Regions from separate parts of the Pseudomonas reactans genome, predicted to be linked through region 2. Evidence: predicted binding sites of a transcription regulator. Region 2 holds the regulator's gene; each other region holds the start of a gene.

Region 1 (3,277 bases), on a different contig from region 2:
CCCTCGACGCGGTTGCCCTGCTCATCCGCCGCAGACAACTCGCTCATGGCATTCCAGGAGCCGATATCACTCCAACCAATGTCACAAGGCACCGTCGCCACTTTGCTCGAACGCTCCATAAGCGCGAAGTCGATGGAGATATCAGGCACGTTGGCAAAGCTTTCGGGCTCCAGATGCAGGCTGCGATGACTGCTGCCGGTCATCGTGCCAGAACCCGCCAGGCACAGTTCTACGGCACTGGACACGTCCGGTGCGCACACTGCCATTTGCTCAATTAAAGTTCCGGCGCGGAAGCAGAACATACCGGAGTTCCAAAAGTACTCGCCCGACGCCAGATAGCCCTGGGCAGTTTCGAGGTCCGGTTTCTCAACGAAACGCTTGACCTTGAAACCGCTACCCAGAGGGCCGTCGTTATCTTTCTGGATATAGCCATAACCGGTTTCCGGGTATTCAGGCTTCACGCCAAACGTCACCAACCAACCATCTTTGGCCAGCGCGCACGCACTTGAGACAGCAGTGGCGAATGCTGCCTGATTATCGATTAAGTGGTCGGCCGGCAGCACCAGCATGATGGCATCCTGCCCATGAGTGCGTGCAACTTCCTGGGCAGCCAATGCTACTGCGGCTGCTGTATTACGCCCGAACGGTTCCAGGACGAAACTCAAGTTCGTGAAATGAGGCGCCTGAGCACCATATTCATCAAGCGTCTTGAAGTAAAGATCACGATTAGTAATCGTCAATACTTCACTCACCGCGTCCAACGCCAAGGCACGACTGTATGTTTTTCGAATCAAATTGCCACCATCGGGCAACTCGATAAACGGCTTGGGATGTGCTGAACGTGAAACCGGCCAGAGACGGCTGCCCGAACCGCCACAGATAATGACTGGAACAAGTGTCACTTTGTACTCCTTTACGCATTGCCACTAGATTTCCGCCGCAGCCCTCGCCCCCTCGAAGCCGCCTGCTCGAAAAAAGTGACTAGAGTCTTTCAGCTAAAAAAGTCAAATCGCCAAAGGCGTTTTGGGGAGGAAATACTGTTTTTTTCTTACAGAATAACTAGTGTATTCTTTATCAAATGGTCATTTATGTCTAGGAAAAGGCGGAACATTCCCACTGACGTGATCATTCTTATTTTCTGGCCAAATGCCACTTCCAGTAGAACTTGTCACTTTTCTTGGTGATTATTCCTACACCTCACCAATCTGCACCTAAAACCGCCGATTCCATTGATCTAGAGCCTTAGCGGGTGCTGTCGCTTTTCCGGGCAAGCCTCCAACAAAGTACCTTTCAGAAAATCCTCCTCAACAATCACCGACAGCTGCCGATACCCCCTGAAAGCCTTGCGGATTGAACAACCATGCGTAATAACCAACCCGTTACCCAGCGCGAACGTACCTTCCCCGCTCAGCAACGGTTGATCTCCACCACAGATGCCAAAGGCGTGATCACCTACTGCAACGACGCCTTCGTCGAAATCAGTGGGTTCTCCCGTGACGAACTGGTGCGTGCCCCGCACAATCTGGTCCGTCACCCGGATGTTCCGGCGGCGGTGTTCGCGCACATGTGGTCAACGCTCAAACAAGGCTTGCCATGGATGGGCATTGTCAAGAATCGCTGCAAGACCGGGGATCACTACTGGGTTAACGCCTACGTGACGCCGGTTTTCGAAGGCAACCAGGTGGTCGGCTACGAATCGGTGCGCATCAAGCCTACCGCCGAGCAGATCCGCCGTGCCGAAGCGCTCTACCACCGCATCAACCAGGGCAAGTCGGCGATCCCCCAGCGGGACAAGTGGCTGCCGGTTTTGCAGGACTGGCTGCCGTTTATCCTGGTGAGCCAGTTGAGCTTCATGATCGGCGCGTCCCTCAACTCCCACTGGGGCTTTGCCCTGGCGGCGGGGCTGTCGGTGCCGCTGGGCCTGCTGGGCCTGAGCTGGCAACAGCGCGGCCTCAAGCGCTTGCTGCGCCTGGCCGAGCAGACCACTTCCGACCCGTTGATCGCGCAGATGTACACCGACAGCCGTGGCGCTCAAGCGCGGTTGGAGATGTCGATCCTCAGCCAGGAAGCACGTCTGAAGACCTGTCTTACTCGCTTGCAGGACACTGCCGAACACCTCAACGACCAGGCCGCGCAATCCAACACCCTGGCGCATAACAGCTCCAGTGGCCTGGAACGCCAGCGCGTGGAAACCGAACAGGTGGCGACCGCCGTCAACCAGATGGCTGCCACCACCCAGGAAGTCGCCAGCCACGTGCAGCGCACCGCCGATGCGACCCAGGAGGCTAACCGCCTGACCGGTCGCGGCCGCGATATCGCCGGGGAAACCCGCGAGGCAATTCAGCGTCTGTCTGTTGCAGTGGGTGAGACCGGCGTGACCGTGACCCAACTGGCCAAGGACAGTGATGAGATTGGCGGCGTCGTCGACGTGATCAAAGGCATTGCCGACCAGACCAACCTGCTGGCACTGAACGCGGCCATTGAAGCGGCACGTGCCGGTGAAATGGGTCGTGGTTTTGCGGTGGTTGCGGACGAAGTTCGTCAACTGGCGCAACGCACGGCTGAATCGACCGGGCAGATCCACGCCCTGATTGCCAAGCTGCAGCAAACCGCCAGTGCCGCCGTGCAAACGATGGACGCCGGGCATCGCCAGGCCGAAGAAGGCGTGGCGCGGGTGATGGAAGCAGATCAGGCGTTGGTGGGGATCAGTGAGGCGGTGGCGCACATCACCGACATGACCACGCAGATCGCGGCGGCAACTGAAGAGCAAAGCTCGGTGGCCGAAGAGATCAGCCGCAACATCAGCACCATTGCGTTGCTGGCGGATCAGACGTCGGAGCAGGCGTTGAATTCGGCGCAGTTGAGTGAAGAGCTGACGCATACCGCGAATACCCAGTATTCGCTGGTTGAGCGTTTCAACCGGTAGACGGCTTTCGCGAGCAAGCCCGCTCCCACATTTAACCGTGTACATCCCTTGGAATGCGGTCGAATGTGGGAGCGGGCTTGCTCGCGAAGGGGCCCTAACAGGCGCCGATAAACCCAGCAATTTTCGCCGCAGCTGCCTCCAGATGTTGCTCATGGCTGAACCCCGACGCCTTCAACGGCTTCAAGTCGTGATCCCCCGCCACCAACCACATCACCTCGATGCTCGGCGACAACGCATACCCCTCAACCGCCGCCCGATTGCCCAACGCATCCCGCTCGCCTTGCACAATCAACGTCGGCGTCTTCAGCCCAGCCAAATGCTCAGTCCTCGGCTTCTCCGGTTTACCCACCG
Region 2 (3,277 bases):
CCAACTGGGTCACACGCTTGATCACCTGACCGGTGAGGTCCTGGTAATCCTGGGCGAGCAGAATGTCGTTGAGGTTGCTGGAAACCGTGCGGTTTTCCTGCTCGCTGCGTGACAAGAACCCTTCGACCCGACGCGCCAATTCACGAAACTCTTCCGCGCCCACTTCCCGACGCATGAAGCGGCCCCAGTCAACGCTGAGGGCCTGGGCTTCATTGGCCATGCCATTGACCAGGGGCGTGGCGTTCTCCACCAGGTCCATGGTGCGGTTGGCCGCCGCCTCAGTCAGCCTGACCACATAAGACAGGCGTTCGGTGGCATCGGTGATCTGGGAGATTTCCTCGGCCTGGGGCATATGCGGGTCAATCTGGAAATTGACGATCGCACTGTGCAGCTCGCGTGTGAGCTTGCCCACTTCCTGGTACAGGCCGCGGTCACGGGTCTGGTTGAGCTCATGGATTAACTGCACCGCGTCGCCGAACTGGCCTTTTTCAAGGCTGTCGACCAACTGGTGAGCATGCTTTTTCAGGGTCGACTCGAAGTCTCCCTGTGACGTTTCTTTATGCTCCATAGCTCCCCCGCGATGGCATTAGCCGTGGATGCGTTCGAAGATTTTCTCGATCTTCTCTTTCAAGGCCAATGCAGTGAATGGCTTGACCACGTAACCGTTTACCCCGGCTTGGGCGGCTTCGATGATCTGCTCACGCTTGGCTTCGGCGGTCACCATCAGCACAGGCAGGCTGCGCAGTTTTTCGTCGGCGCGCACGTGGCGCAGCAAGTCGATACCGGTCATGCCCGGCATGTTCCAGTCCGTTACCAGAAAGTCGATGCTGCCGCTGTTGAGGATCGGAATCGCCGTAATGCCGTCATCCGCCTCGACCGTGTTAGTGAACCCAAGGTCACGCAACAGGTTTTTTATGATCCGCCGCATCGTTGAGAAGTCATCAACGATGAGGATTTTCATGTTCTTGTCCAATTCGACCTCCAAGCAGTCTTAAACGCGCCCAGCACCTGGACGCGCCATTTCAATCAACAGGCATTACACAAAAAGGACTGCCGGGGCACCACGGGTCGAACCCGCAAAGGCCAGGCCCTCGCGGTATCGTCTGCAGTGTCCCCACACTGCCTGTCAGCGCGCTCGCCACTCTCCCAAACGCCCCCGCAAGCGGGCTGCGCACTGGCTGTGCAACTGGCTGACCCGCGACTCGCTGACCCCCAGGACCTCACCGATTTCCTTGAGGTTCAGCTCTTCGTCGTAGTACAGCGCCAACACCAGTCGCTCACGCTCCGGCAAATTGGCAATCGCATCCGCCAACGCCCCCTGGAAACGCTCATCTTCCAGGTCACGCGATGGCTCCATATGAGCGCTCGCGCCGTCCTCGTGCAGCCCTTCGTGTTCGCCGTCCTGCAACAGGTCGTCGAAACTGAACAGGCGGCTGCCCAAGGTATCGTTCAAAATCCCGTAGTAATCGTCGAGACTCAATTGGAGTTCGGCCGCAACTTCGTGATCTTTAGCGTCGCGACCGGTTTTTGCTTCAATTGCGCGAATTGCATCACTGACCATGCGCGTATTGCGATGCACCGAACGCGGCGCCCAGTCACCTTTACGTACCTCATCAAGCATCGCGCCACGGATACGGATACCCGCGTACGTCTCGAAACTCGCACCCTTGCTCGCGTCGTATTTGGTCGACACTTCAAGCAGGCCGATCATGCCCGCCTGGATCAGGTCTTCGACCTGGACGCTGGCGGGCAGGCGTGCCAGCAAGTGATAGGCAATGCGCTTGACCAAGGGCGCGTAGCGCTCGATCAACTCGCCCTGACTGTCACGGGCAGACTTCTTGTACGCGTTGTAGCCGGTTGCTGTCATAGCACGGGTCCTGCACTCGTCTGATGCACCAATCGCTCGACGAAAAACTCCAGATGCCCCCGCGGGTTGGCAGGCAACGGCCAGGTATCGACCTTCTGGGCAATAGCCTTGAACGCCAATGCGCATTTGGAACGAGGGAACGCTTCGTAGACTGCACGCTGCTTTTGCACAGCCTTGCGCACACACTCGTCGTAGGGAACTGCGCCGACGTATTGTAAGGCGACATCGAGGAAGCGATCCGTGACCTTGGTCAACTTGGCGAACAGGTTGCGCCCTTCCTGCGGGCTCTGGGCCATGTTGGCCAGGACGCGGAAGCGGTTCATGCCATAGTCGCGGTTAAGCAGTTTGATCAGGGCGTAGGCGTCGGTGATCGAGGTGGGTTCATCGCAGACCACCAGCAACACTTCCTGCGCTGCGCGCACGAAGCTGACCACGGACTCGCCGATCCCGGCGGCGGTGTCGATCACCAGCACGTCGAGGTTGTCGCCGATATCACTGAAAGCCTGGATCAGGCCGGCATGCTGCGCCGGGCTCAGGTGCACCATGCTCTGGGTGCCGGAGGCGGCCGGCACGATGCGAATGCCACCGGGGCCCTGCAGCAGCACATCGCGCAGCTCACAGCGGCCTTCGATCACATCGGCCAGGGTATGTTTGGGCGTCAGCCCCAGCAGAACGTCGACGTTCGCCAGCCCCAGGTCAGCATCCAGCAGCATGACACGACGGCCAAGCTCTGCCAGGGCCAGGGACAAATTCACTGACACGTTAGTTTTCCCGACGCCACCTTTGCCGCCGGTCACCGCGATCACCTGTACGGGATGCATGCTGCCCATTTTATTTCTTTACCTTGTCTTGCTTAGACGCAGGCTACATGGCTTGGCCGCGTGAATCGCTTGCAGACCATCGATGTAGATACATTTCACGGTGTTCATCCTGCCTCAACCAACCCGTTTTGCCGGGTTGTGGTAAAGGTCGGCGAACATATCGGCCATCGCTTCCTCGCTAGGCTCTTCTTGCATTTGCACGCTGACTGCACGGCTGACCAACTGATGACGGCGCGGCAGATGCAGATCATCCGGGATCCGCGGCCCGTCGGTCAGGTAGGCGACCGGCAATTCATGACTGATGGCCAGGCTCAGCACCTCGCCCAGGCTCGCGGTTTCATCGAGCTTGGTGAGGATGCAACCGGCCAGGCCGCAGCGTTTGTAGCTGTGATACGCAGCGGTAAGAACCTGTTTCTGGCTGGTGGTTGCAAGCACCAGGTAATTCTTCGACTTGATGCCACGCCCGGCAAGGCTTTCCAGTTGCATGCGCAATGCCGGGTCGCTGGCTTGCAGGCCAGCGGTATCGATCAACACCACGCGTTTGCGCAGCAGTGGGTCGAGGGCATTGGCCAGGGACTGGCCCGGATCT
Region 3 (3,277 bases), on a different contig from region 2:
GCCAATACCCGCCGGCATATCAATGCTCAACGTGCCACGTGGGCTCTGCCGACTGGCAGAAAACACCGCTTCAGTTTCCTCAAGATCCGACAGCAATTGCACACAGCGTTGGTAATACGCGGCGCCATCCAGTGTCGGGCTGACCTGCCGCGTGGTGCGCTGTAACAGCTGCACACCGAGGTGCGCCTCCAATTGCTTGATCAGCACCGTCACCGAAGCGCGGGGCAGTTGCAGGCTGTCGGCGGCCTTGGCAAAGCCCCGCAGTTCGACGATCCGGGTGAACACGCGCATCGCGTTGAAACGGTCCAAGCGCCGGCTCCTTGAGCTGATTATTTAGAAATACCGAATAGTGTTAGTGCTTTTAGCCGGTTTATCCCGATTTTGTCGAGCGTGACAATGCAGGCCTTCCCAACCAGGAGCTGACCCCATGCACACCCGTCCACTCGGTACCAACGGTCCCCTCGTCTCCGCCATCGGCCTCGGCTGCATGGGCATGAGCGATTTCTACACGCCCGGCAGCGACACCCGGGAAGCCACCGCGACCCTGCACCGCGCGCTGGAACTCGGTGTCAACTTTCTGGATACCGCCGACATCTACGGCCCGCACACCAATGAAGCACTGATCGGCAAAGCCATCACGGGTAAACGTGACCAGGTGTTCCTGGCCAGCAAATTCGGCATCGTGCGCGACCCGGCCAACCCGGCGTTGCGTGGCGTCAACGGTCGCCCCGAGTACATTCGCAAGGCGATTGACGGCACGCTGCAACGCCTCGGCGTCGACACACTTGACCTGTACTACCAGCACCGCATCGACCCGGAGGTTGCCATCGAAGAAACCGTCGGCGCCATGGCCGAGTTGGTGCAACAGGGCAAGGTGCGTTATCTGGGCCTGAGCGAAGCGTCCGCCGCCACCCTGGAGCGTGCCCACAAGGTGCATCCGATCAGCGCCCTGCAAAGCGAATATTCGCTATGGAGCCGTGATCAGGAACACAACGGCTGCCTCGCCGCCTGCCAACGCCTGGGCATTGCCTTTGTGCCATATAGCCCGCTGGGGCGTGGTTTCCTCACCGGCGCCCTGCAAAGCCCGGATGACTTCAGTGCCGATGACTACCGTCGCTTCAGCCCGCGCTTCCAGGGCGAAAACTTCGGCAAGAACCTGGAACTGGTCAAGCAAGTGCAGGCACTGGCCGCCGACAAAGGCGTGAGCGCTGGGCAACTCGCGCTGGCCTGGGTACTGGCGCAGGGTGACTTCATCATTCCGATTCCCGGCACCAAGCAGCGCAAGTACCTGGAAGAGAACGTGGCCGCCCTTGCGATCCGCCTCAGCCCGGCAGAACTGGCGGCGCTGGAAGCGATCTTCCCTGCCGAGGCAACCGCCGGCCTGCGTTACCCGGAAGCAGTGATGGCCATGCTGGATATCTGAACCCAGAAGCGCCCTCAACGGGCGTTGCTTTTTCTTGCACGATCGTACCTAAAGCTCCTCCTCACCAAGCCGATAGCCCTTCGAAGCTCTAACAAAGCCGCGTCGGTCATAAACGCTTCGTAAGGACGACCCCATGCCCCCACTGCGCTCCATCCAAGCCCGCTATACCCTGTTCCTCGTGCTGTTCGTCCTGGTGTTATTTGTGTTGACCGTCGTGGGTATCGGCCAGTTGGTCGCACCCACGCTGCGTCACACCGAAGAACAGGTGGTACTCAACCGCATCGCCGAGGTGGCGGAACAGATCCAGGGCGAGCTGAACAAGGTTCAGTCCCAGCAACGCAGCATCACCCAGACCATCCCGTTGCTCGACAGCGATGCCATCGACAAGGTCCTGCCTGGCCTGGTCGACCAGTACGGCGAGCTGAAAGTCTTCGGCGGCGGGATCTGGCCGCTGCCCAGCCAGCGCACACCGGGGCGCAACAAGCACAGCACGTTCTGGCACCGCGATGCCTCGGGAAAACTGGCTGTGAATACCTTCTGGAACAGTGACCCTGCGCCCAATTACTACGACCAAAGCTGGTACAAGGGCGGCCTGGCCTCCCCGCGTGGGCAATGCGCCTGGGCCGCTGCCTATAAGGACGACGCCAGCCAGGAGCCACGCACCAATTGCGCCATGGCGATCCAGCGTGACGGCGTGCCCTATGGCGTCGCCACGATTGACGTGACCTTGGGTTTTTTCAATGACCTGGTGGCCAGCAAAGAAAAAGACATCGGCGGGCAAATGCTGATCGTCGAGGGCGACGGCAAGATCATCAGCAACAGCTCACGCATCAGCGGCCCGGTGGTGTTGAAAAATATCAGCGAACTGGCTGGCACCTCGGCGTTTGCCGCCCAGGTCAGCAAGGCCCTGGCAAACCGGGACCAGGCGCTGCAGCGTAGCGAGTTCGACAATCAGGGCGTGGCCAGTACCTTTTATATGCGCCCGATCGGTGGTACCCCGTGGTTCCTCGCCACCGCCCTGCCCACCTCGCTGATCACCGCCCAACGCGACGACGTACTCGGCACCCTGGCCCTGCTGCAAATCCCCATGGTGTTGTTGCTGGTGCTGCTCGCGGTGTATGCGATCCGCCAACTGGTGCAGCGCATGAAATCGCTCAAAGCCAATATCGACGCGCTGTCTGCCGGCGATGCCGACCTGACGCGACGCATCACCATCCGTGCCGAAGACGAGCTAGGCGCCATTGGCCACTCAGTGAACCGTTTTATCGTCTACCTGCAGAACATGATCGGTGAAGTGACCCAGGCCACCGGCGCCATGTCGTCGAGCCTTGAGCAACTGCAACGCACCTCGGCGCACACCAACCAGATCCTGGTGCGACATGCCTCGGAGACCGATCAGACGGTCACCGCCATCACCGAAATGAGTTCCACCGCCGACACCGTCGCGCAAAACGCCGCTGAAACTGCCGCGTTCACCCAGCGCGCCAATGAGCATGCCGACCGCTCCCGCGTGGTGGTGGGTGAGGCATCCACCAGCGTCAGCGCCTTGATCGGCGAAGTGTCCAGCGCCACCCACAGCGTGGAGAACATGCGCCAGGACGCCGCACGCATCACTGAAACCCTCGGGGTGATCGGCGCCATTGCCGGGCAAACCAACCTGCTCGCCCTCAACGCGGCGATTGAAGCCGCGCGCGCCGGCGAGCAAGGCCGGGGCTTTGCGGTGGTGGCCGATGAAGTGCGTGCGCTGGCGGCACGCACCCAGGCCAGCACCTCGCAGATCAACGACATGCTCACGCGCCTGACTGCAGGCGTCAGTTCCTCCGTGGCCGCCATGGAAAACACCCAGGCCAGTTG

The links. Region 2 encodes FliA, which starts transcription of late flagellar genes. Its sites were predicted from a motif close to CTAAAGTTTNNNNNNNNNNNGCCGNTAA; they were not measured.
Region 1: the regulator FliA is predicted to act here: its motif matches at 1,304-1,331, upstream of HX793_RS18570 (methyl-accepting chemotaxis protein).
Region 3: the regulator FliA is predicted to act here: its motif matches at 1,472-1,499, upstream of HX793_RS10860 (methyl-accepting chemotaxis protein).

Annotation. Positions count from the first base shown of each region.
Region 1 covers NZ_JACAQP010000015.1:148,043-151,319, forward strand. The annotation lists gene HX793_RS18565 (mannose-1-phosphate guanylyltransferase/mannose-6-phosphate isomerase) at 1-902, opposite strand, end outside; gene HX793_RS18570 (methyl-accepting chemotaxis protein) at 1,361-2,926, shown strand; gene HX793_RS18575 (alpha/beta family hydrolase) at 3,021-3,277, opposite strand, start outside.
Region 2 covers NZ_JACAQP010000051.1:11,505-14,781, reverse strand. The annotation lists gene HX793_RS30345 (protein phosphatase CheZ) at 1-568, opposite strand, end outside; gene HX793_RS30340 (chemotaxis response regulator CheY) at 587-961, opposite strand; gene fliA (RNA polymerase sigma factor FliA) at 1,127-1,867, opposite strand; gene fleN (flagellar synthesis regulator FleN) at 1,864-2,697, opposite strand; gene flhF (flagellar biosynthesis GTPase FlhF) at 2,803-3,277, opposite strand, start outside.
Region 3 covers NZ_JACAQP010000007.1:386,883-390,159, forward strand. The annotation lists gene HX793_RS10850 (LysR family transcriptional regulator) at 1-309, opposite strand, end outside; gene HX793_RS10855 (aldo/keto reductase) at 428-1,423, shown strand; gene HX793_RS10860 (methyl-accepting chemotaxis protein) at 1,557-3,277, shown strand, end outside.